3 regions of the Mangrovibacter sp. MFB070 genome follow, and region 3 is predicted to be linked to each of the others. Evidence: predicted binding sites of a transcription regulator. Region 3 holds the regulator's gene; each other region holds the start of a gene.
The links. The regulator LexA, encoded in region 3, represses DNA repair genes until DNA is damaged. The targets are predictions, from matches to a motif close to TNCTGTATGTACATACAGNA.

Region 1: the regulator LexA is predicted to act here: its motif matches at 2,220-2,239, upstream of sulA (SOS-induced cell division inhibitor SulA).
Region 2: the regulator LexA is predicted to act here: its motif matches at 4,346-4,365, upstream of DT73_RS11490 (metal-dependent hydrolase).

The regions. Positions count from the first base shown of each region.
Region 1 is NZ_JJMI01000022.1:146,089-153,308, forward strand. Features, by position in the region: gene matP (macrodomain Ter protein MatP) at 1-185, shown strand, start outside; gene ompA (porin OmpA) at 262-1,323, opposite strand; gene sulA (SOS-induced cell division inhibitor SulA) at 1,683-2,201, opposite strand; gene DT73_RS09975 (TfoX/Sxy family DNA transformation protein) at 2,417-3,055, shown strand; gene yccS (YccS family putative transporter) at 3,048-5,174, opposite strand; gene DT73_RS09985 (YccF domain-containing protein) at 5,192-5,638, opposite strand; gene helD (DNA helicase IV) at 5,761-7,220, shown strand, end outside.
Region 2 is NZ_JJMI01000022.1:467,545-474,764, reverse strand. Features, by position in the region: gene pfkB (6-phosphofructokinase II) at 85-1,014, shown strand; gene DT73_RS11510 (fructosamine kinase family protein) at 1,182-2,042, shown strand; gene DT73_RS11505 (YniB family protein) at 2,051-2,587, opposite strand; gene hxpB (hexitol phosphatase HxpB) at 2,754-3,419, shown strand; gene kduD (2-dehydro-3-deoxy-D-gluconate 5-dehydrogenase KduD) at 3,514-4,275, shown strand; gene DT73_RS11490 (metal-dependent hydrolase) at 4,381-4,971, shown strand; gene DT73_RS11485 (L-cystine transporter) at 5,093-6,484, shown strand; gene cedA (cell division activator CedA) at 6,587-6,820, opposite strand; gene osmE (osmotically-inducible lipoprotein OsmE) at 7,016-7,220, opposite strand, start outside.
Region 3 is NZ_JJMI01000003.1:39,996-47,215, forward strand. Features, by position in the region: gene malM (maltose operon protein MalM) at 1-182, shown strand, start outside; gene ubiC (chorismate lyase) at 366-893, shown strand; gene ubiA (4-hydroxybenzoate octaprenyltransferase) at 878-1,759, shown strand; gene plsB (glycerol-3-phosphate 1-O-acyltransferase PlsB) at 1,827-4,265, opposite strand; gene DT73_RS01675 (diacylglycerol kinase) at 4,396-4,764, shown strand; gene lexA (transcriptional repressor LexA) at 4,933-5,547, shown strand; gene dinF (MATE family efflux transporter DinF) at 5,647-6,972, shown strand.

The DNA.
Region 1 (7,220 bases), on a different contig from region 3:
AAAAGTCTATCGACCTGGAGTTTGCGGTATGGCAACGTTTGGCATCTCTGGCACGGCGCCGCAACAGCACATTATCAGAAACAATTGTTCAGTTAATTGAAGATGCCGAGCGTAAAGAAAAATACGCATCCAAAATGACTACACTTAAAGACGACCTCAGGGCGTTGCTGGGCGATAAGAAATAGCCTGCCCCTGAGCGCATTTTTCGCAATACTAAAAAACAAAAAACCCACCGAAGTGGGTTTTTTGTTGCGTGGTAACTTAAGCCTGAGGCTGAGTTACAACGTCTTTAACGCCTTTAACTTCGATCTCAACACGACGATCTGGCGCCAGGCAATCGATCAGCGCTGCACGTGCTTTCACGTTGTTGCAGGTGCTGCCGGTAACCGGGTTGGATTCACCCATGCCACGTGCAGAGATTTTGTTAGACGGGATACCTTTAGAAACCAGGTAATCAACAACGCTCTGTGCGCGCTGTTCAGACAGTTTCTGGTTGTAGGAATCAGAACCGATACGGTCAGTGAAGCCCAGAACAACAACAGAACCATCTTTAGGATCCAGGTTGCTCAGCTGAGTGTACAGCTGGTCAAGAGCCTGGCGGCCTTCAGGTTTCAGGCTGGATTTACCGAAAGTAAACAGCACGTCAGATTTCAGAGTGAAATGTTTGGTGCTTACTTCAGGAGCCGGAGCCGGAGCAGGAGCCGGAGCTACTACCGGAGCTGGTTCGCTCTGACCGAAACGGTAGGAAACACCAACACTCAGCATTCCGTTATCAGGACGGGCACCTACGGTACCTGCATCACCGATATTGTTAACCCACTGGTATTCCAGACGGGTTGCGATTTCCGGAGTGAATGCATATTCAACACCGCCAGCGAATACTGGAGAAACGCCAGTATCGTGATCTTTCAGGCCAGTGTTTTCTTTAGAATCAGCACGCCATACCATGCCACCCAGACGAGTATAAACATCCAGATCGTCCATTACCGGGTAGCTCAGTTTAGCAGTCAGCTGAACGCCTTGAGCTTTAAATGCACCGTTAGTTACGCTGCCTTTGTAAGGCATACGACCTAACCAGTCATAACCCATTTCGAAACCAACATACGGGTTAACCTGGTAACCGCCGTAAGCACCAGCACCCAGTTGGCTTTCATGAGTCGGGCCATTGTTAGCAGAATAGCCGTTGCCATAGAAGCCGGTATCGTGGTACTGGGACCAACCCAGTTTACCACCTGCATACCAGGTGTTATCCATCGGTGCTGCCTGTGCTACGGTAGCGAAACCAGCCAGTGCCACTGCAATTGCGATAGCTGTCTTTTTCATTTTTTGCGCCTCGTTATCATCCAAAAGGCCATAGGTCTTTAAATCAATCAAAACCCACGGTTAAATCCTTCACCCGGGTTATAGCTCAATTGCCACTCTACCGATAAGCTCGGTTTATAATGAGCAACCCTGGCGAGTTAAAGTCTACAACTTAGTTAGAAACTTACAAGTGTGAACTCAGTCAGACATATGAAAAAAATCTGACTACAGATTAAATTTTTACGGCAGAATGAAGGCAACGTACTGCGCACAAAAAGTGAATCTTTTTGCGGAAATCCCGCCAGACAGGGCTTCTCTGATGCTGATTATTTCCAGTTATTCAGACGAATCGCTGCTCCCAGGAATTATCCTAAATTTACTTAGTGATACAAATTTGATTGAATTTTTATCCCGAAATTTTGTCTGTCGCTCAAATTAACCCGGGAAACAGGGCGCATGATAAACCCAATTGCCTGTCCTTCTTCAGCAGATTGCTGTAATAATAGCCGTTCCTGATCGCTCAATTCTTCTGGTAACCAGCCAATAACGACACTGTAGTTACCTGATTTTAAGGCTCTGGCCATTGCTGAAACTGTAGTGGGTTGTTGTTCCTGCCGGGCCTGAACATGCATAACTTTTGACAGAGGCAAACCCGCAGAAACCAGCCACTGGCGGTTTAATTTCTGCCCGGGCGTGATCCACAACTGCCAGCGTGCTTGCTGGCTTAACTGGCGCAGCAAGGGCAAGAGAATCAACTGGGACATCCAGGGTTGGTCTTCACGGAACACCATTTCACTGACAATACCTTGCGTGATAACCGGTTGTTCTTCTAAACCGGCCTGGTAATGCCCATTAATATGATGAGTGACACTTCGGTTTTGGTAAGCCAATGCGTTCATAATGAATTCCGCCTCTGTTACTGTATGAATATACAGTAATGCGCAATGACTGAAAGATCAACAAAAAATTTTGGAAATTCCCTCGCAAAACAGATAACAAATAACCTAAACCCGTAATGGATTCTTGCTCTGAAGAAATAACTTTCTTATGGTTTAACAAAGGCGTCCCGGGATAGGGATTATTCGTTATTACATAATGAAATGTAAGGATTTTTATGGGAAAGGTTTCCACTCCACGCATCAAGGCGTCATTAGAAAAACTCTCTTCTCTGGGCCACATTTCTTCCCGGACTTTGTTCGGCGGGTACAGCATTATGGCCGACAATGTTGCTTTTGCCATGGTAAGTAAAGGGCAGCTCTACTTACGTGCCTGTGAAGAAAATGCAGCCTACTTTACCTCGCGTAATTTGCCACTATTGGTCACACATAAGCGTGGCCGTCCTTTGTCACTGAACTATTACTGTGTTGATGAAGCGTTGTGGAACGATGACGCTCAGCTCATCACCCTTGCGGGGCATGCGCTTGATGCCGCTAAAAAAGAAAAGCTGGAAAAACAGGCTGTCCGGAGAATTAAAGATTTGCCGAACGTAACTTTCGGCCTGGAGATGATGCTATGGGAAGCGGGTATCCGCGATATTGAAACCCTGAAAAACAAAGGGGCGAAGGCATGCTGGATAATGCTGCGCCGGCGGTGCAATACCCTGGGAGCCAAAGTGCTTCTCTCTTTGGAGGGAGCAATAACGGGTTCCCATAGCGAAGCGCTCCCACGGCAAAGGCAGTGGGAGCTTAACGAGTGGGCAAAGCAACAACTCGAGCAGGAAGCCAGAGACAAAGCGCGGCGCAAACCTAACTAATCTGGGTGCGCAGTTTTGAAAGCTCGGGCAGTATAGAAACCAGTAAACCAATTTGTTGAAGAACCAGTGGCTCTTTGCCATCAGCCTTTTGGTCCTGGTTGCCAATGCGTTGCACCAGCCCTGCAAGGGCTTGCTGAACTTTATCTTCATCGGCGGGTTCGTGGTGCAACGCATCGTCTACATAACAAACGGCATCATCAAGAATTGCCAGTATCTGGTTGTTACTGAGCTTCTCGCGATGAGCGCCCAGTGCAGAGATATAACTATTAAATGTGTGGTTCAGGCACAACAGGCGGAACGCTGCTTCACGAACTTCAGGCGTCATATGTGGCTCGGAAGACATGTTTGAGACAACGGATGCCAGTTCTGCATCCCGGTTGTAGGCATCGCGGCGGGCAATACGGTAAGCCAGGCGGTTATCTCTGCCCTGGTGGTATTGCTCAAGAATAGCGTCCAGGTAGCGGCAGTTGGCATTAATGGCGCGGTCAGCTACCTGCGGTAAACGCCTGAAACGCCAGTCAGGCCAAATAAAGGAAACTGCAGCCCATGCAATTGCGCAACCCAGTAATGTGTCAATTATTCGTGGCAGCGCAACTTCAAAGCCTTCGCCCAGCAGGTTAAAACACAGTAACACCAACAAGGTGATAAACATTGTCGCATGGGCATACTGCACATTACGGAATGCGAAAAACAACACGCCAGTAATAACGATTAACACCAGTTGGCCTTCCAGTGAGGGAACAAACCACAACACTGGAATACCAATGGCAACCCCAACCAGAGTACCAATGACTCGCAGGGTCAGGCGGTGCCGGGTGGCGTTATAGTTGGGCTGGCAAACAAACAGGCTGGTGAGCAAAATCCAGTAGCCATGGTTCATTCCGGTAAATTGTATGAAGGCATAGCCAATGCATAATACAACAGACATCCGAATAGCATGGCGGAAGAGAGCAGATTCAGGTGTAAGGTTGCGGCTTAAGCGCAGCCAGATGTCACTGAACCCGGTTATCCCGTCATCGGCCAGGCGGTTGTCTGTATCCTGCTTGATTCCGGCTTCTGTCTGCTCCGACTCAATTGTTGCCAGTTGCGCATCAATAGCGCGTAAATTGTTTATCAGATAATCCAGCGCGGTTAACTCAGGCATTAACGGCTGGCTGGCTTTAATGCGCGCCATTGCGGTGTCCAGGTGAGTGAACGCATTGTCAAAGCGAGTATCGTGTGAATAAGGTGTGCGGGACAAAATGCATCGTGCAAGTTGGTTGCAGGCCTGAGATTGCATAAACAATATGCGCTGGAAACGGAACATAATGTCGCTGTGGCGAAATTTATCTCGCAGGCTCTGGTACTGAATGTGCGACGAATTCGCTCTTTCATGGATATCCTGAGCCACAAAATAATAGTGCAGGGTGCGGCGCGTATTTTTTTGCCCGCGGTCACCCCGCAAGCGGGTCAGTAGCGAGGCCTTGGTTTGGTTCAGGGTATTAACCACATCACTGTTGGCCATTGCCAGTTCATAGAGTGGCGCCTGTGCATCGCTTTCAATATCAGGGTCAAACAACCGTGATTTTATCTCTAAAAAATGCGCCAGTTGTTTGTAGCAGCGAGACAGGTTGTCCTGCAGCGGGCGTACCGGGAAGATCAAATGACCAGACAGTGTCAGCAGGTTGTACCATATTGCGCCAGCGAGCAGGAACAGAGGCTGCTGGTACCAGTGTTCGTACAGCGAAACACCAAGCATGGTATAGATGGCAATCAGTAGTGCCCCAAAGGCAATGGTGGCATAACGCTGCCCAAGCCCGCCAAGCAGAATAAAACCGCAGGTGGAACTCATCAGGCCGAGGGTGAACAACCAGGGCCAGGGGAACAACAACTCAACAGATGCCGATGCGATAAAAAAACACAGCAGTGTGATAAGCAGATTTTTGAGCCGGCCAGCCAGCCTGTCGTCCAGGTCGGTAAGAGCTGCGGCCACCACACCTAAAGTTAATGGAATGGTGAGGCGAACTTCACCGAGCCACCAGGGAAACGCAGCCGCACCCAGCAGAGCAACAAAAATGCGCAAGTTATAAAGCCAGCTACTTTTCCATGTATAACGGCGCAGCCATTGGGAAATGAACATTGCAGACATAGCCCCGTTTAGCGGAAACGACCACGGGCATTGGCTTCCCGGGCTGCCTGAGCTACCTCAACAGAAACCACTCGGCGGCCAACAGGCCATAAAGCGATTGCCGCCAGTTTAAAATTGGCAATACCCACCGGAATGCCAATGATACTCAGGCATTGTATTATCCCGGTGCTGATATGCAGCAGGCACAACCACCAGCCGAACACTACAAACCAGAAGACATTAAGCAGCGTTCCACCCGCATTCATCAGCTCATTTTTGCGTTCCGGGTACAACACATCAACATGTACCGCTTCATTACCAAATGGGAAAAGCGAAAGGCGTGTAATTTCCCAGCATGAGCGGGTTAATGGCAACGTGAAGATCAACACAATGCTAACCAGTGTTGCCAGGAGCCAACTGAGAGTGGTCAGGAAACCACCCAGAACAAAGTTAAGAATGTTTAATACGGTTCTCATAATATCTCATAGCTATGTGACATGGCGGAGAATAACCCTGGTAATTGTATCGTGTTTTTACTCTGGAGCACGATTTCTCTCGCAGGTACACTGACATAAAAACCGGATAATCAGGCCTGATAATGGAACTAAAAGCAACCGCACTGGGGAAACACCTGGCCCAGCACCCTTATAATCGGGTCACATTACTCAATGCTGGCGTAAATGTGGCTGGCGATAAGCATGAATATCTTATCCCGTTTAACCAATTGATAGCTATTAACTGCAAACGGGGTCTGGTATGGGGCGAGCTGGAGTTTGTCCTGCCCGATAATAAAGTTGTTCGCCTGCATGGAACGGAATGGAGCGAAACTCAACGTTTCTGGCATCACCTCAATGAACGCTGGGAACAGTGGGGTGAGGAAATGAGCCAGGTTGCAGCAGAAGCTTTGAATAACCTGGTCGCCTGGTACCAGGAAGCAGCGCCTGAAGATAAATGGCTCAGCCTGGATAAAGTGGATGAAATTTGCCAGCGTACCCGGCAAGTGTTGCAGGCATTACCTCTTCCTGACCAGCGTATCCCAGCCTTTGATGCGTGCCGTGACACCTGGTTATCCTGTAAAAACTGGCTGGATGATGCCCGGGCTAAGCGCCTTGCGCATAATCAGCACTACACGGATGTGATGCTGGAGCGCCATGCGGATTTCTTCGCTCAGGTAGAAAGCGCGCCGTTAAATGCCTCTCAGGCCCGGGCTGTGGTGAATGGCGAAAAAAATATGTTGGTGCTGGCGGGAGCAGGTAGCGGAAAAACCTCCGTTCTGGTTGCTCGTGCTGGCTGGCTTCTTACGCGCAACCTGGCGAGTGCAGACCAAATTTTGCTGCTGGCATTCGGCCGTAAGGCCGCACAAGAAATGGACCAGCGCATCCAGGCCCGGCTACACACGGGTGATATTACTGCCCGCACATTCCATTCTCTTGCCCGTTATATTATTGAGCAGGGTGGCCGTAAGGCACCGCAAATTAGTGAGCTGGAGAGTAACACTGCCATGAGGCACCAGTTACTCCTTGATACCTGGTCAACACAATGCCAGGAAAAGAAAGCACAGGCGAAAGGCTGGCGGCAGTGGCTTGAAGAGGAACTGGAATGGACCTTGCCTGAAGGGGATTTTTGGCAGGATAACAGTGTTAAAAAACGCCTTGCTCCCCGCCTGGAAAGCTGGTTGGGGTTGATTCGTATGCATGGTGGCTCCCAGGCAGATATGATTTCCAGCGCGCCTGAAGCTATTCGGGACACTTTCCAGAAGCGTATTCGCCTGATGGCACCATTAGTAAAAGCGTGGAAAAAGTCACTAAAAGATGACAATGCGCTCGATTTTTCGGGCCTGATTCATCAGGCGGTGAATGTACTGGAAAAAGGGCGTTTTATCAGCCCGTGGAAGTATATTCTGGTTGATGAATTTCAGGATATTTCACCACAGCGCGCAGCTTTACTTGGTGCTCTACAGCAGCAAAACTCACAGACTTCACTGTATGCCGTGGGCGACGACTGGCAGGCTATTTACCGTTTTAGTGGTGCAGCAATTGATTTAACTACTTCATTCAA
Region 2 (7,220 bases), on a different contig from region 3:
CTATTGATAAATCATTGAGTTATTTTCAGCATACCTTTTAATGTAGTGCTACCATTTAGGATAAACCGCAACAGGAGGAAAAAAGTGAACATATATACACTCACGCTGGCCCCCTCTTTGGATAGTGCAACCCGAACCAGTCAAATCTATCCTGAAGGGAAATTACGCTGTAGTGCACCAGTGTTTGAGCCAGGAGGCGGCGGTATTAATGTGGCACGCGCAATCAACCATTTGGGCGGTAGTGCGACGGCTATTTTCCCAGCAGGTGGTGCAACAGGCGAGCATCTGTGCCATCTGCTAAAAGAAGAAGATGTGGACATCATCTCCGTCCCTTCACAGGAATGGACCCGGCAGAATCTGCATGTTCACATTGATAGCAGCGGTGAACAGTACCGTTTTGTAATGCCTGGTGCCGCGCTCAGCAGTGCTGAATGCCAGCAACTGGCAGGAAAAATCAAATCTATACCTGCTGATTCACTGCTGGTTATCAGTGGGAGTTTGCCGCCGGGAACGGATACCGACTATTTATGCAGCCTGATTCAGCTGGCTCAAAAGCAAAATATTCGCTGCATTATAGACAGTTCCGGCGATGCCCTGAGCGCGGCGCTGGAAGTAGGTAATATTGCGCTGGTTAAGCCGAACCAGAAAGAATTAAGCGCTCTGGTCAAACACCCACTCACTCAACCTGATGACGTTCGGCTTGCAGCACAAGAAATTATTCGCAGTGGCAAAGCGCAAAACGTAGTTGTCTCACTGGGGCCACAAGGTGCAATGGGCGTAAGCAGTGATGCCTGTGTCCAGGTGGTTCCACCACCGGTTCGTAGCCAGAGTACAGTTGGTGCAGGCGACAGTATGGTGGGTGCGATGACACTCAAACTGGCAGACGGAGCCGGTCTGGAAGATATGGTGCGTTATGGTGTCGCGGCTGGTAGCGCAGCCACATTAAACCAGGGAACACGTTTATGTTCCTTTGAGAATACCGAAAAAATTTACCGTTACCTGCTACAAAGTTAAGTAGTCCCCCATGCGGGTAGTCATTATTCTTTTAAGGGTTCTCTTCAGCAGGCCACGTATAAGCTGTGCTTTACGTGGCTTTGCCGTACAGATGTGCGTTGTATCGCCTTTTATTGGTAAGAAATACACTAACCTTATGATCTATCGGACGACACGGGAGAGATGCTATGTGGCAGGCCATCAGTCGTTTACTCCAGGACCCTCTGGGCGAATCCACGTTCGAAGACCAACGCCCTCTTCCCGGTGGGGAAGTACACAGTGCATGGCGTGCCCGCTATGCCGGCCATGATTTATTTATTAAATGTGATGACCGGGCATTATTGCCGCTTTTTACTGCAGAAGCTGATCAGTTAATACTGCTGGCCCGCAGCCAGACAGTCAATGTTCCGCGAGTGTGGGCAGTGGGCAGTGAGCGTGAACAAAGCTTTTTAGTGCTCGACTACCTCGATCCCCGCCCTTTTGATGCACACAATGCATTTTTACTGGGCCAGCAGCTGGCAAAGCTTCACCAATGGAGCGAACAACTGCAGTTCGGGCTGGATTACGACAACCATCTTGCCACCACACCCCAGCCCAATACCTGGCAACGGCGCTGGTCAACATTTTTTGCCGAACAGCGCATTGGCTGGCAACTTGAGTTGTCAGCCGAAAAAGGGATAACGTTTGGCAATATAGATGTCATCGTTGAAAAGGTTCGTGAGCGCCTTTCCTCTCATCAACCCGCTCCGTCATTACTCCATGGTGATTTGTGGTCCGGAAATTGTGCGGTAGGGCCAAATGGCCCTTATATTTTCGACCCTGCATGTTACTGGGGCGACAGGGAATGTGACCTGGCAATGCTTCCGCTGCACCCAGAGCAGCCAGCACAAATTTATGATGGCTACCAGTCTGTATGCCCACTCCCCACTGATTTTATTGAACGCCAACCTGTTTACCAGTTGTATACATTACTCAACCGGGCGAGGTTGTTTGGCGGCCAGCATCTGCCAGTCGCTCAACAGGCACTCGAACAGATGCTGGCTGATTGACCCGGCTATCAGATATAGCCCAACAGAGAGAAAAAGACATAACCAATCACAATAACGACGACGGGCAATATATACAGCGGGAAAAACTGCAGAAGAATAGTATGGTGTGGCACAATAATTTTTTCTTCCAGCGCGTTTTTAGTCAGCCCGCTGTCACCTTTTGCTTTTTCCAGAATCAGTTGGTCTTCAAGCCCTTCGCGAATAAAACGCACTTGCCGGCTCATGCGAGCACCTGAAGCCTGTAGTGCCATACCGACAAATACCAGCACAAAAATAACCCAAAACAGCACATTGAGCTGGTGAGCAAAATCTGGCGATGGCGAGTTATACCAAAAGAAGTTCAAAAATGGTGTGTTAAACCGAATCATATCAATCATGACATGAGCAAAATCTGACATAACAGCATTAATGCCCGCTTTTTTCTCGCTGTGTTGATCCATGAACTTCAGCAGCGAAATCAACGTAGAGATAACCGCAGGAATGAAAATTACCCACCCTGCAATGCGTTTTACAATCGCCAGGCGTCCAGCTTGTTGGTAAGTCATTTGTTCCCCTCACCAGCTTCCATACTGAAAGCTGAAGTATTCACGTTACGTCATCAAGTCTACCCAGACAGACAAATTATGCCTGTTTTTTTGATGCTCTCATCCAGGGTCGTGAATTATATGTTACTTTTCATGGAAATCGTATCGTAAAAAGGAGCAATAGCGTATGCCTGGTGTAACCGGAACCCTCGCAGCAATATTTGACATGGACGGATTACTGATAGATTCAGAACCTTTGTGGGACCAGGCTGAACTGGAGGTTATCGCTTCTCTGGGCGTAGACATTACACGCCGCCACGAACTCCCCGACCTGCTGGGTTTACGCATTGATGTGGTTGTGGACCTTTGGTATGCACAGCAGCCCTGGCAGGGCGCATCTCGCGAAGCAGTGACACAACAAATTATACGTCGTGCTATTGAGTTAGTTGAACAAACCCGCCCGCTGTTGCCCGGCGTCCGGGAGGCGCTGGACTTATGCCAAAACCTTGGACTGAAAATCGGCCTGGCATCCGCCTCCCCTTTACATATGCTCGAACAAGTATTGGAAATGTTTTCATTGCGCCCCTATTTCTCTGCGCTGGCCTCTGCCGAACATCTTGAATGGAGCAAACCGCATCCACAAGTTTACCTCAACGCAGCTGAAAAGCTGGGTATCAACCCGCTCAATTGCGTCACTCTGGAAGACTCAGTGAATGGGATGATTGCCACCAAAGCAGCCCGTATGCGCTCCATTGTGGTTCCCGCAAGAGAGAATGCAGGCAACCCGCGTTGGGTCCTGGCCGATACACATCTGGGCAGCCTCGAAGAACTGAACGCGGCGCATCTCAAATAAAAACAAAACAACGTTTCATTTTATTTGAATTAACCGTTCAGCCGGACTATGCTGTGTCTGTATAAACACCTGCACAGCATAATCCGAGGTAAATATGATATTAAACGCGTTTAACCTGGCCGGGAAAGTTGCCATGGTCACTGGCTGTGACACGGGTCTGGGTCAGGGAATGGCGCTGGCGCTGGCGGAAGCCGGATGCGATATTATCAGCGTCAACCGTAAAATCCCCCACGAAACAGCCGAACAGGTTACCGCGCTGGGCAGGCGTTTTCTGGCTTTACAGGCAGATCTGAGCAGCCAGGAACCTATTCCCGGCCTAGTGGCACAGGCTGTCAGTGAAATGGGTCGTCTGGATATTCTGGTTAATAACGCGGGTATGATTCGCCGTAACGATGCCATCGACTTCAGCGAAAAAGACTGGGACGATGTCATCAATTTGAACCTGAAGTCAGTCTTCTTTCTTTCTCAGGCCGTTGCGCGGCAATTCATAGCACAGGGTTCAGGAGGAAAGATCATCAATATTGCCTCCATGCTCTCTTTCCAGGGGGGTATTCGTGTTCCGTCATATACTGCGTCTAAAAGTGGTGTTCTGGGGTTAACTCGTTTAATGGCAAACGAATGGGCCATTCACGGAATAAATGTGAATGCGATCGCTCCGGGTTATATGGCAACCAACAATACCCAGCAACTGCGTGATGACGAAGCACGTAACCAGGCCATTCTGGAGCGCATTCCTGCTGGCCGTTGGGGCACACCTCAGGATTTAAAAGGACCTGCCGTTTTTCTGGCCTCGGGTGCTTCTGACTATATCAATGGTTACACACTGGCCGTGGATGGTGGCTGGTTGGCACGATAATTAACCACTTGAGGTGATATTGACAAAGTGTTACAACGTCACCTCTTTTTCCCACTGTATAAAAACCCTATACTGGATGAATTGACAGTTATACCGGGTTTTATCATGACGGCCGAAGGTCACCTGCTCTTTTCTATTGCCTGCGCCGTGTTTGCAAAAAACGCGCAACTGACACCTGTACTCACCGATGGTGACTGGTGGCATGTCGTGCCCGCAGCAGTGCTGACCTGCTTACTGCCCGATATTGACCACCCAAAGTCATTTCTCGGCCAACGGCTCAGTTGGTTATCCAAACCCATCGCTCGAGCTTTTGGGCACCGTGGGTTTACCCACAGTTTGTTGGCTGTATTTGTTACCCTGGCTTTGTTTTATTTAAAAGTACCCCAAAGCTGGATTATCCCTGCGGATGTGTTGCAGGGGATGGTAATCGGTTACCTCAGCCATATCCTCGCTGATATGCTGACCCCTGCTGGGGTACCACTATTGTGGCCGTGCCGCTGGCGCTTTTGTCTGCCGGTTATTCGCCCTCAAAAAGGTAACCAACTTGAGCGTGTACTATGTATCGCCCTGTTCAGTTTTGCTTTATGGATGCCACAATCACTACCAGAAAACAGTGCTGTGCGCTGGTCATCACAAACCATTAATGCGCTACAAAATGCATTTTACCGCTATGTAACCGCACATAAAGAAGAATAATTCGCCAACAATACCGCAAAAAACATAATAAATAACGTTTAGTTATAATCAACGCTAAACGTCATCTGCTATTCTTCGTGCGAGCCCGGAAAAGGGTAAAAATAGAATCAGGAGAATGGAGATGAATCTTCCACTTATAGCAAACCTTGTTGTGTTTGTTATTTTACTAATGGGACTTGCCACCACTCGTAAAACTAACTGGAGCCTGGCGAAGAAAGTCTTGCTGGGGCTGGTTCTGGGCGTATTTTTCGGCCTGGGATTACAACTGATTTATGGTGACAACAGCCCCGTCCTCAGTCAATCAGTACAGTGGTTCAATATTGTGGGTAATGGCTACGTGCAATTACTGCAAATGATTGTAATGCCGCTGGTGTTTGCATCGATTCTGAGTGCAGTTGCCCGTCTGCATAACGCGTCTTCTCTGGGTAAGATAAGCGTTCTCACTATCGGCACTCTGCTGTTTACTACGCTGATTGCCGCACTGGTGGGCATTTTTGTCACCAACCTGTTTGGCCTCACTGCCGAAGGTTTGGTTCAGGGAGCAGCTGAAAGCACCCGATTAAGTACCCTGGAAACCCAGTACATGGGCAAAGTGGCCGATCTCAGTGTCCCACAGTTGTTACTCTCGTTTATTCCCAAAAATCCTTTTGCCGACCTGACCGGTGCAAACCCCACGTCCATTATCAGCGTTGTCATTTTTGCTGTATTTCTGGGTGTGGCGGCACTCAAGCTCCTTGCCGATGATAAACCAAAGGGTGAGCGGGTTATCGCCGGCATTGATGTCATGCAAAGCTGGGTTATGAAACTGGTACGTCTCGTGATGCAACTGACACCTTATGGTGTCCTGGCCTTAATGACAAAAGTCGTCGCCGGGTCAAACATGCATGACATCATCAAACTGGGGAGTTTTGTGGTGGCTTCCTACCTTGGGCTTGCCATTATGTTTGTGGTGCATGGCATTATTTTGAGCATTGCAGGTGTCAGCCCAGTTAAATATTTCCGTAAGGTATGGCCGGTACTGACTTTTGCGTTCACCAGCCGCTCCAGCGCGGCGTCCATTCCACTGAATGTTGAGGCACAAACACGCCGCCTGGGTGTTCCTGAATCTATTGCTACATTCGCTGCTTCTTTTGGGGCAACGATTGGTCAGAATGGTTGTGCGGGCCTGTACCCGGCCATGCTTGCGGTGATGGTCGCGCCAACTGTCGGCATCAACCCAATGGACCCGGTATGGATTGCCACACTGGCAGGCATTGTTACACTAAGTTCTGCTGGTGTGGCTGGCGTTGGGGGTGGTGCAACATTCGCAGCGCTAATTGTTCTGCCTGCAATGGGGCTGCCGGTAACACTGGTTGCGCTGCTTATCTCAGTTGAACCACTCATTGATATGGGCAGAACCGCTCTGAACGTCAATGGTGCCATGACTGCAGGAACAGTGACCAGCCAGTTGATGAAACAAACAGATTCCAGCCGTTTGCACAGTGATGACGATGCTGAACTGGCCAAACTTTAAGCACTGGCTGAACGGTTGCTGAATAATTAAAGAAACTCTCTCACGAGAAAACCGCCCCTGAACCGGGGCGGTTACAGATTCATAATGTATCTGCCCGCTTATTTAAATATCATTATCCTGTCGTACCTGGTTTGCCCAGCGCTGAGCAGATTCCGGTAACGTGAAAACAGGAGAGCGCTGGAAACTACTTCCCACCAGAACAAAAGCGACATAGTTGCCACGCAATAAATAGACATCTTTGAAACCTTCTACACGCCATGCGTGATCAGGCGGAGCAGGCTCCACTCGCGGTTTATACGTAATAATCGCTTTATTTGGGTGACGAAATGTTTTCATAACGGGAAAATACAATAAAACACGTTAACAGTAGCACCCATAATAACGGATTTTTCTCTGCGGTGCTTTCTCTGAAAATGGCAACATCAGTATTCTCTGGCACACCAGCTCACAGATTGGGCAGGAAATGCCAAAAAACGGTCTCAAAATTGTTTTTTGGCATTTTAGGTAAAAAACTGACAGAGCCAGAAAAGATTATTTATGGGTTTGCGGGTCTGAGTCGTATTCCGCACAGGTTTGATACCCAGAGTTCATCACATGACCCGTATCATCCAGCGCCACAAAGTAGGTTTCCATTTGCCCGTCACGTTTGCCGAGAATATACGTCTGGCATGTGCCACGTGCATGGATCATAGTGACTTCAGAAGCGGGTTTACCGGCAATCTGGCTTACCTGCTCA
Region 3 (7,220 bases):
CTCCGGCACTGAAAGCGGAGCCCATGCTGAATGACACTGAAGCCTACTTTAACCAGGCCATTAAGCAGGCCGTGGCGAAAGGTGATGTAGATAAAGCGTTGAAATTACTTGATGAGGCGGAGCGTCTTGGATCCACCAGCGCACGTAAAACCTTTATCAGTAGTGTAAAAGGCAAGGGGTAATCACCCCACATTGCTGATCTTGTAAGCCTTGGTGCGCGTCTGCGCACCTTTTTTCCACCGGCAGGCTTGTCTGTGGTCGTTGTTTTTTTGTTACATGGCTGTTGGTTTCTGCTATTTTCCTGCCACACCCTTTTCGTGTTCTGCGTTACAATGTCCACTGTTCTGTTCTGGAGACTGTTGGGCATGATGCACCCTGCTTTGGCGCAATTACGGGCGCTGTCTTTCTCCGACACCCTGCCGGATAACCTGTCAGCCTGGCTGCGTGACTGGCTGTTGTTGGAAGACTCAATGACAAAGCGTTTTGAACGCTGTTGCAGCAAGGTTAGTGTGACGCTGCTATCGGAAGGCTTTGTAACGCCGGAACAGGTGGGTGAAGACGCCGACTGGTTACCCCGTGAACCACAATACTGGTTACGGGAAATTATTTTGCTGGGCGATAGTACGCCCTGGCTGGTGGGGCGCACTGTGGTGCCGTTATCCACGCTGAACGGTCCGGAGCTGGCGTTACAGCGCCTGGGCACAACGCCGCTTGGCAGGTATTTGTTTACCTCATCAGCCCTTACACGCGATTTTATTCACCCGGGGCGCAGTGAAACCTTATGGGGGCGCCGTTCCCGCCTCCGTTTGTCGGGCAAACCATTATTACTGACCGAATTGTTTTTACCTGCATCACCGTTGTATCAAGAGGATGAAAAATGGAGTGGAGTCTGACGCAGAAGAATAAGCTGCTGGCATTTCACCGGCTCATGCGTACTGACAAACCGATTGGCGCGTTACTGTTACTCTGGCCTACCTTATGGGCGTTGTGGCTTGCGGCACCAGGCGTCCCGCCGGTAACTATTCTGCTGGTTTTCATTGCCGGTGTCTGGTTAATGCGCGCCGCGGGTTGTGTGGTGAATGACTTCGCCGACCGCAAATTTGACGGGCATGTCAAGCGCACTGCTCGCCGCCCATTGCCCAGTGGTGATGTAACAGTACGTGAAGCGATTACGTTATTTGGTGTGCTGGTATTACTGGCTTTCGTGCTGGTGCTTACCCTGAACACCATGACGATTCTGCTGTCTGTCGCCGGGCTGGCACTGGCCTGGGTATACCCGTTTATGAAACGCTACACCCATTTACCTCAGGTGGTATTAGGGGCTGCGTTTGGCTGGTCAATTCCTATGGCGTTTTCGGCCGTGAGTGAACAGTTGCCGCTCAGTTGCTGGTTACTGTTTTTAGCCAATATCCTTTGGGCTGTCGCTTATGACACGCAATATGCCATGGTAGACAGAGACGACGACCTGAAAATAGGCGTGAAATCCACCGCTATTCTGTTTGGGCGCTACGACAAACTGATTATTGGCATATTGCAGGTGGCGGTTCTCGCACTGTTAGTGCTGGTGGGCTGGCTTAATCACCTGAGCGGTGCGTTTTACTGGTCGCTGTTGCTTGCTGCGGGGCTGTTTTCATACCAGCAAAAACTCATTGCCGGGCGCGACCGGGATGCCTGTTTTAAAGCCTTTATGAATAACAACTATGTAGGGCTGGTATTATTTTTAGGGTTGTTTGTACATTATCTGCCGCCGTTATCCTGAGCGGCTATTATTGCGGGCATAAAAAATGGCGGGAATTCCCGCCATTTTTTTCGTACACACTCAACGGTTATTGCGCGGGTGCGTCTTCGCCTTGTGATGCAGCACTTTCAATCGTCAGGCGGATATCCGAAGTAATCAGCTCAGCCAGCAACTGGTAAACCTTCATGGTTTCTGTTGGCTCCGCATCACCGGTATCGCTGATATAGCCTTCATCACGCAGTGTCAGCACCAGAGAAGAGAACACCGCTTTGTCGAAGAACTCAGGGGCGTTGATACCGTGCAGTACAGACAAACGTTGTGCCACAGTACGGCTCTCTTTCTCCAGAGTCCCGCGGTTAATCGTCGGGTTGGCGCTCAACAGCCAGAAAGTGATTGCATAACGTTGAATCGTCTCGCGCACCCCGGCTGCAAGCAGCTGTAGAGTCCGGGAGCGTGCCGGGTTCAGGCGGAAACGGCCGCCGTCTTCCAGAATCAGGTTCTGCTGCACCAGCTCATTGAGCAGCGCATCCACTACAGAACCCAGTGCTTCTTTGTCCCAGTGCAGGAACAGCTCTGCTTTAAGCATTGGGAACAGTACTTCTACCCGGCTCAGCAGATCTTCGCGTGTGATATTACGGTGTTGCGTAATAATTGAGGCCAGTAAAGACGGCATCACCAGCATATGCACAATGTTATTGCGATAGTAGGTCATTAACACGGCCTGCTCACGGGGCAGAACGATAATATCGCCAATCGTGTCTTTTTCTACTTCGAACTTATTCATCTGCAATGCGTGGTCGATAAGCTCGCTGGCCGACAATGCAGGAACGGTAGCATCCGGTGAATAAGGCACATTGCGCAGCAGGCTCATGTAACATTCTAACTGCTCAGTCAGTTGCTCACGGGTAAGTGAACGCTGGCGAGAGGCCAGTAAAGCCGTGCAACACAGGTTCATGGCGTTAGCCGCACCAGCATTGTTAATGCGCACCATCAGTGTATGAGCAATTTCGTTCACGCTGGGGGTTAACCACGGCGGGCGTATCGCTTCGATGGGGTCTATCGCATCACGCCACTCCGGGACATGCTGATTCAGCCAGTTGGTCAGTGGAATTGGCTCGCCAAAGTTGACATACCCCTGGCCCAGGTTACGCAGCTTGCTCAGGCCGCGCATCATCTGGATAAGGCTCTCTTTCTCTTTAGTGGCGCCACGCAACTCTTTCGCGTAGGTGCCCACTTCCATGACATGTTCATAACCAATGTAAATCGGCACCAGCGTAATCGGGCGGGTACCGCCGCGCAGCATGGCCTGAATCGTCATAGACAGTGTGCCGGTTTTTGGGTCAAGCAGGCGGCCGGTGCGCGAACGCCCCCCTTCAACAAAATACTCCACCGAATACCCACGGCTGAATAATTCACCCAGGTATTCACGGAACACGGTTGAATAGAGCTTATTGCCTTTAAACGTACGGCGAATAAAGAAAGCACCCAGACGGCGGAAAATCGGCCCGGCGGGCCAGAAGTTCAGGTTAATGCCAGCTGCAATATGCGGCGGCACCAGCCCCTGGTGATACAGCACATAGGACAGCAGCAGGTAATCCATATGGCTGCGGTGGCAGGGAACATACACCAGTTCGTGGCCTTCATGGGCCAACTGGCGAACCCGCTCAGCGTTATGAACGTTAATGCCCTGATATAACCGGTTCCAGGTGAAGCCCAGCACGCGGTCAGTCATGCGGATGGCTTCATAGGAGAAGTTCGCGGCAATTTCTTCCATCAGAGCAACGGCATTTTGCTGTGCTTTTTCATGGGAGATTTTCTTGCTGCGCGCTTCATCTTCTACCGCTTTGGCGATAGCTTTTGAAGACAACAACTTATTGAACAGGTCCTGACGGGCAGGTAAGCGCGGGCCGACAGCCGCCAGACGCAGCCGGGCAAAGTGCATACGTGCAACCCGGGCCAGCTTCTGGGCGATAGTTTTGTCTGTGCCATGCTCTGTCGCCATCCAGCGCAGAGAGACGGGCGGCGAAAAACGCACGAAGCTGTCGCGGCCCAGCCATAGCACGGCAAAGAACTTCTGAATGCCGTTAAGCAGGCGCAGCGGCGGGTTTTCTTCGCCTTTTTCCCGGCCTGGTGAACGGCCAAACATCACTGATACTGGCACCATCTGGACATCCAGATTGGGGTTGCTGCGGTGCAGATCCAGGTAATCATGAAACAGCTTGATGGACTCTTCCTTCGGCGTGTAATAGGTAAATACACGCGGCCCGCCATGAATAAATACATAGCGTGGCAGGCAGGCACCGTCCACTTCAAGGGGTGTCAGCGGGTCTGGCAAATCGTGTGCCAGACATTGCGCCCGTAATGTCAGTAAGTCTGCCTTTGAATTGTAAGGCAGCACATACATAATAGGGCGAGAGGTATCTAAACCCAATTCGGCGCAAGGATCCGCCGGAATAGATTTGCTTTTTACCAGCATACTTAATGGTAAATTCAGCAATTTGTAGTAAATTCGTGGCCAACCGGACATAAACGTTGTAAAGCCTCTGGTTAAAAACGCAAATGCGTCGCAAGAATAACAGAAACCCGCCTGGATTTCTGAGGAAGTTGCCTGCGCGACGCTACAGGCATTGACGCCACTAAGCTAAAAAGGTTCCTTCATGGCAAGTAACACCACTGGACTCACCCGAATCATTAAAGCAGCCGGTTATTCCTGGAAAGGTATTCGTGCGGCATGGCGCAATGAAGCCGCATTTCGCCAGGAAGGAGTTGCTACTGTACTGGCTATCTTTATTGCCTGTTGGCTGGATGTCGGTGCCATTGCCCGCGTGTTGCTTATCGGCTCCGTCACTCTGGTTATGATAATCGAAATTCTCAACAGTGCTATTGAAGCCATTGTTGACCGGGTGGGAACAGATTTTCACGAACTCTCTGGCAGGGCTAAAGATATGGGGTCCGCTGCAGTGTTGTTCGCAATTATACTCGCCCTGTTTACCTGGGGAAGCGTGCTCTGGTCTCATTTTTTCTGAGTTTTTCCTGAAAAAACGCTTGATACCGTGTATTTCAGGCGCTGTCTGGTTACCTCTGGCTACTTTATGGGATAAGTCCCTGGTTTTTTGCTTAATTGTGGTTTCAAAATCACCATTAACTGTATATACTCACAGCATAACTGTATATACACCCAGGGGGCAGAAGGAATGAAAGCACTTACTACCAGACAGCAGGAGGTCTATGATCTCATCCGGGATCACATTAGCCAGACGGGGATGCCTCCAACCCGTGCGGAAATAGCGCAACGTCTGGGTTTTCGTTCGCCCAATGCGGCAGAGGAACACTTGAAAGCGCTGGCCCGCAAAGGGGTTATCGAAATCGTTTCTGGCGCTTCTCGTGGTATTCGTCTGCTCCTGGAAGAATCCAATGACGACGGCCTGCCGCTGGTTGGCCGGGTTGCTGCCGGTGAACCACTGCTGGCTCAGCAGCACATTGAAGGCCACTATCAGGTCGACCCTTCCCTGTTTAAACCACATGCGGATTTCTTACTGCGCGTTAGTGGTATGTCAATGAAAGATATCGGTATTATGGACGGCGATTTACTCGCAGTGCATAAAACGCAGGATGTGCGCAATGGCCAGGTCGTTGTGGCACGCATCGACGACGAAGTAACCGTTAAACGCCTGAAACAGCAAGGGAATACGGTTCAGTTACTCCCTGAAAATAACGAATTCAAACCCATTGTTGTCGATTTACGCGAGCAAAACTTTACCATCGAGGGCCTGGCTGTTGGCGTTATTCGCAACGGCGACTGGCTCTGACCGAATCCTTAATTTGCTATGCTTTTACAGCCGTGATGCAGCCAGCCTGTGTCACGGCTTTTTTGTGGGTGTTCACCCAAACTTTATCCGGGGTAAGTGATGCGATTTTTTTCCCGAACTGACCGGGCATTGTGGCGCCTGGCTATTCCCATGATAGTGTCCAACATCACCGTACCGTTATTGGGCCTGGTTGATACTGCGGTGATTGGGCACCTGGACAGCCCGGATTACCTTGGTGGCGTGGCTATTGGCGCAACAGCAACCAGTTTTCTGTTTATGCTGCTGCTGTTTTTACGGATGAGTACTACCGGGTTAACGGCCCAGGCTTATGGCGCAAGAGACGACGAGGGGTTGTTACGAGCCCTGATGCAGCCGTTATTGCTGGCACTGGTGGCGGGAGTCGCCATTGTGGTGTTTCGTGCGCCATTAATTCACTTCGCACTTACCGTGACGGGCGGCAGTGAAGCGGTATTGTCCCAGGCGCAGGCATTTTTATCGGTTCGCTGGCTGGGTGCCCCTGCTTCACTGGCTAACCTGGTGTTACTGGGCTGGTTGTTGGGTGTGCAGTATGCCCGTGCTCCGGTTATTCTGCTGGTGGTGGGTAATGTGCTGAATATCGCGCTGGATATCTGGCTGGTAATGGGGCTGGGTATGAACGTGAAAGGGGCTGCGCTGGCAACCACTCTCTCTGAGTATGTCACGCTGCTTCTGGGGTTGGTGATGGTCTGGCGGGTTCTGGTGCTGCGGGGCATTCCTCTGGCAGGCCTGAAAACGGCGTGGTTCGGTAATATTCGGCGTTTGATGGCGTTAAACCGTGACATCATGTTGCGTTCTTTACTGGTTCAGGGCTGCTTTGCTTCCATCACGGTGCTCGGCGCCAGGCTGGGCGGCGATATTGTGGCTGTAAATGCATTACTGATGACGTTACTGACCTTTACCGCTTACGCACTTGATGGTTTTGCTTATGCAGTAGAAGCCCATTCCGGCCAGGCTTTTGGGGCCCGCAGCAAAGGGCAGTTGCTGGCGGTATGGGGCGCTGCATGCCGCCAGGCTGGTGTGGTAGCTCTGGGGTTCTCTCTGGTTTATGCCCTTGCCGGGCCACAAATTATTGGCTTACTGACTTCGCTACCAGCATTACACCAGTTGGCAGATAAATACTTGTTCTGGCAGGTGCTGCTGCCGGTTGCCGGGGTGTGGTGTTATTTGTTGGACGGGATGTTTGTTGGTGCGACCCGGGGCGCAGAAATGCGTAACAGCATGGCGCTTTCAGCCGCAGGGTTTGCGGTGTGCCTGCTGACACTGCCTGGGTTTGGGAATCATGGGTTGTGGTTTTCTTTGGTGGTGTTTTTGGTGCTGCGCGGGGTGACGTTGGGGTGGTGCTGGCGGCGGTACTGGCGGGATGGCACGTGGTTTGAGGTGAAGTGAAGGGGAGCACTTGCAGTGTAGCTGGCTGTTTTCGTTCATTTTCAGTGGTGTAGTTGTTTCCGTTCACCTGAAGTGAGGTGGTTAATGTGGCTTCACAGCCTGTGAACGTGTTAAGGGGCCCGCCCCTTAACAATCCGGTTTTTCGCTGGCGACCGGTGCTGCGCACTGCGTTCACCTCCGGGCAGTCAGCCTGCGGCCGGCTCGACTCGGCATCCATGCCTCGGTTCGCCTTATTCCGCCGTCCGGGC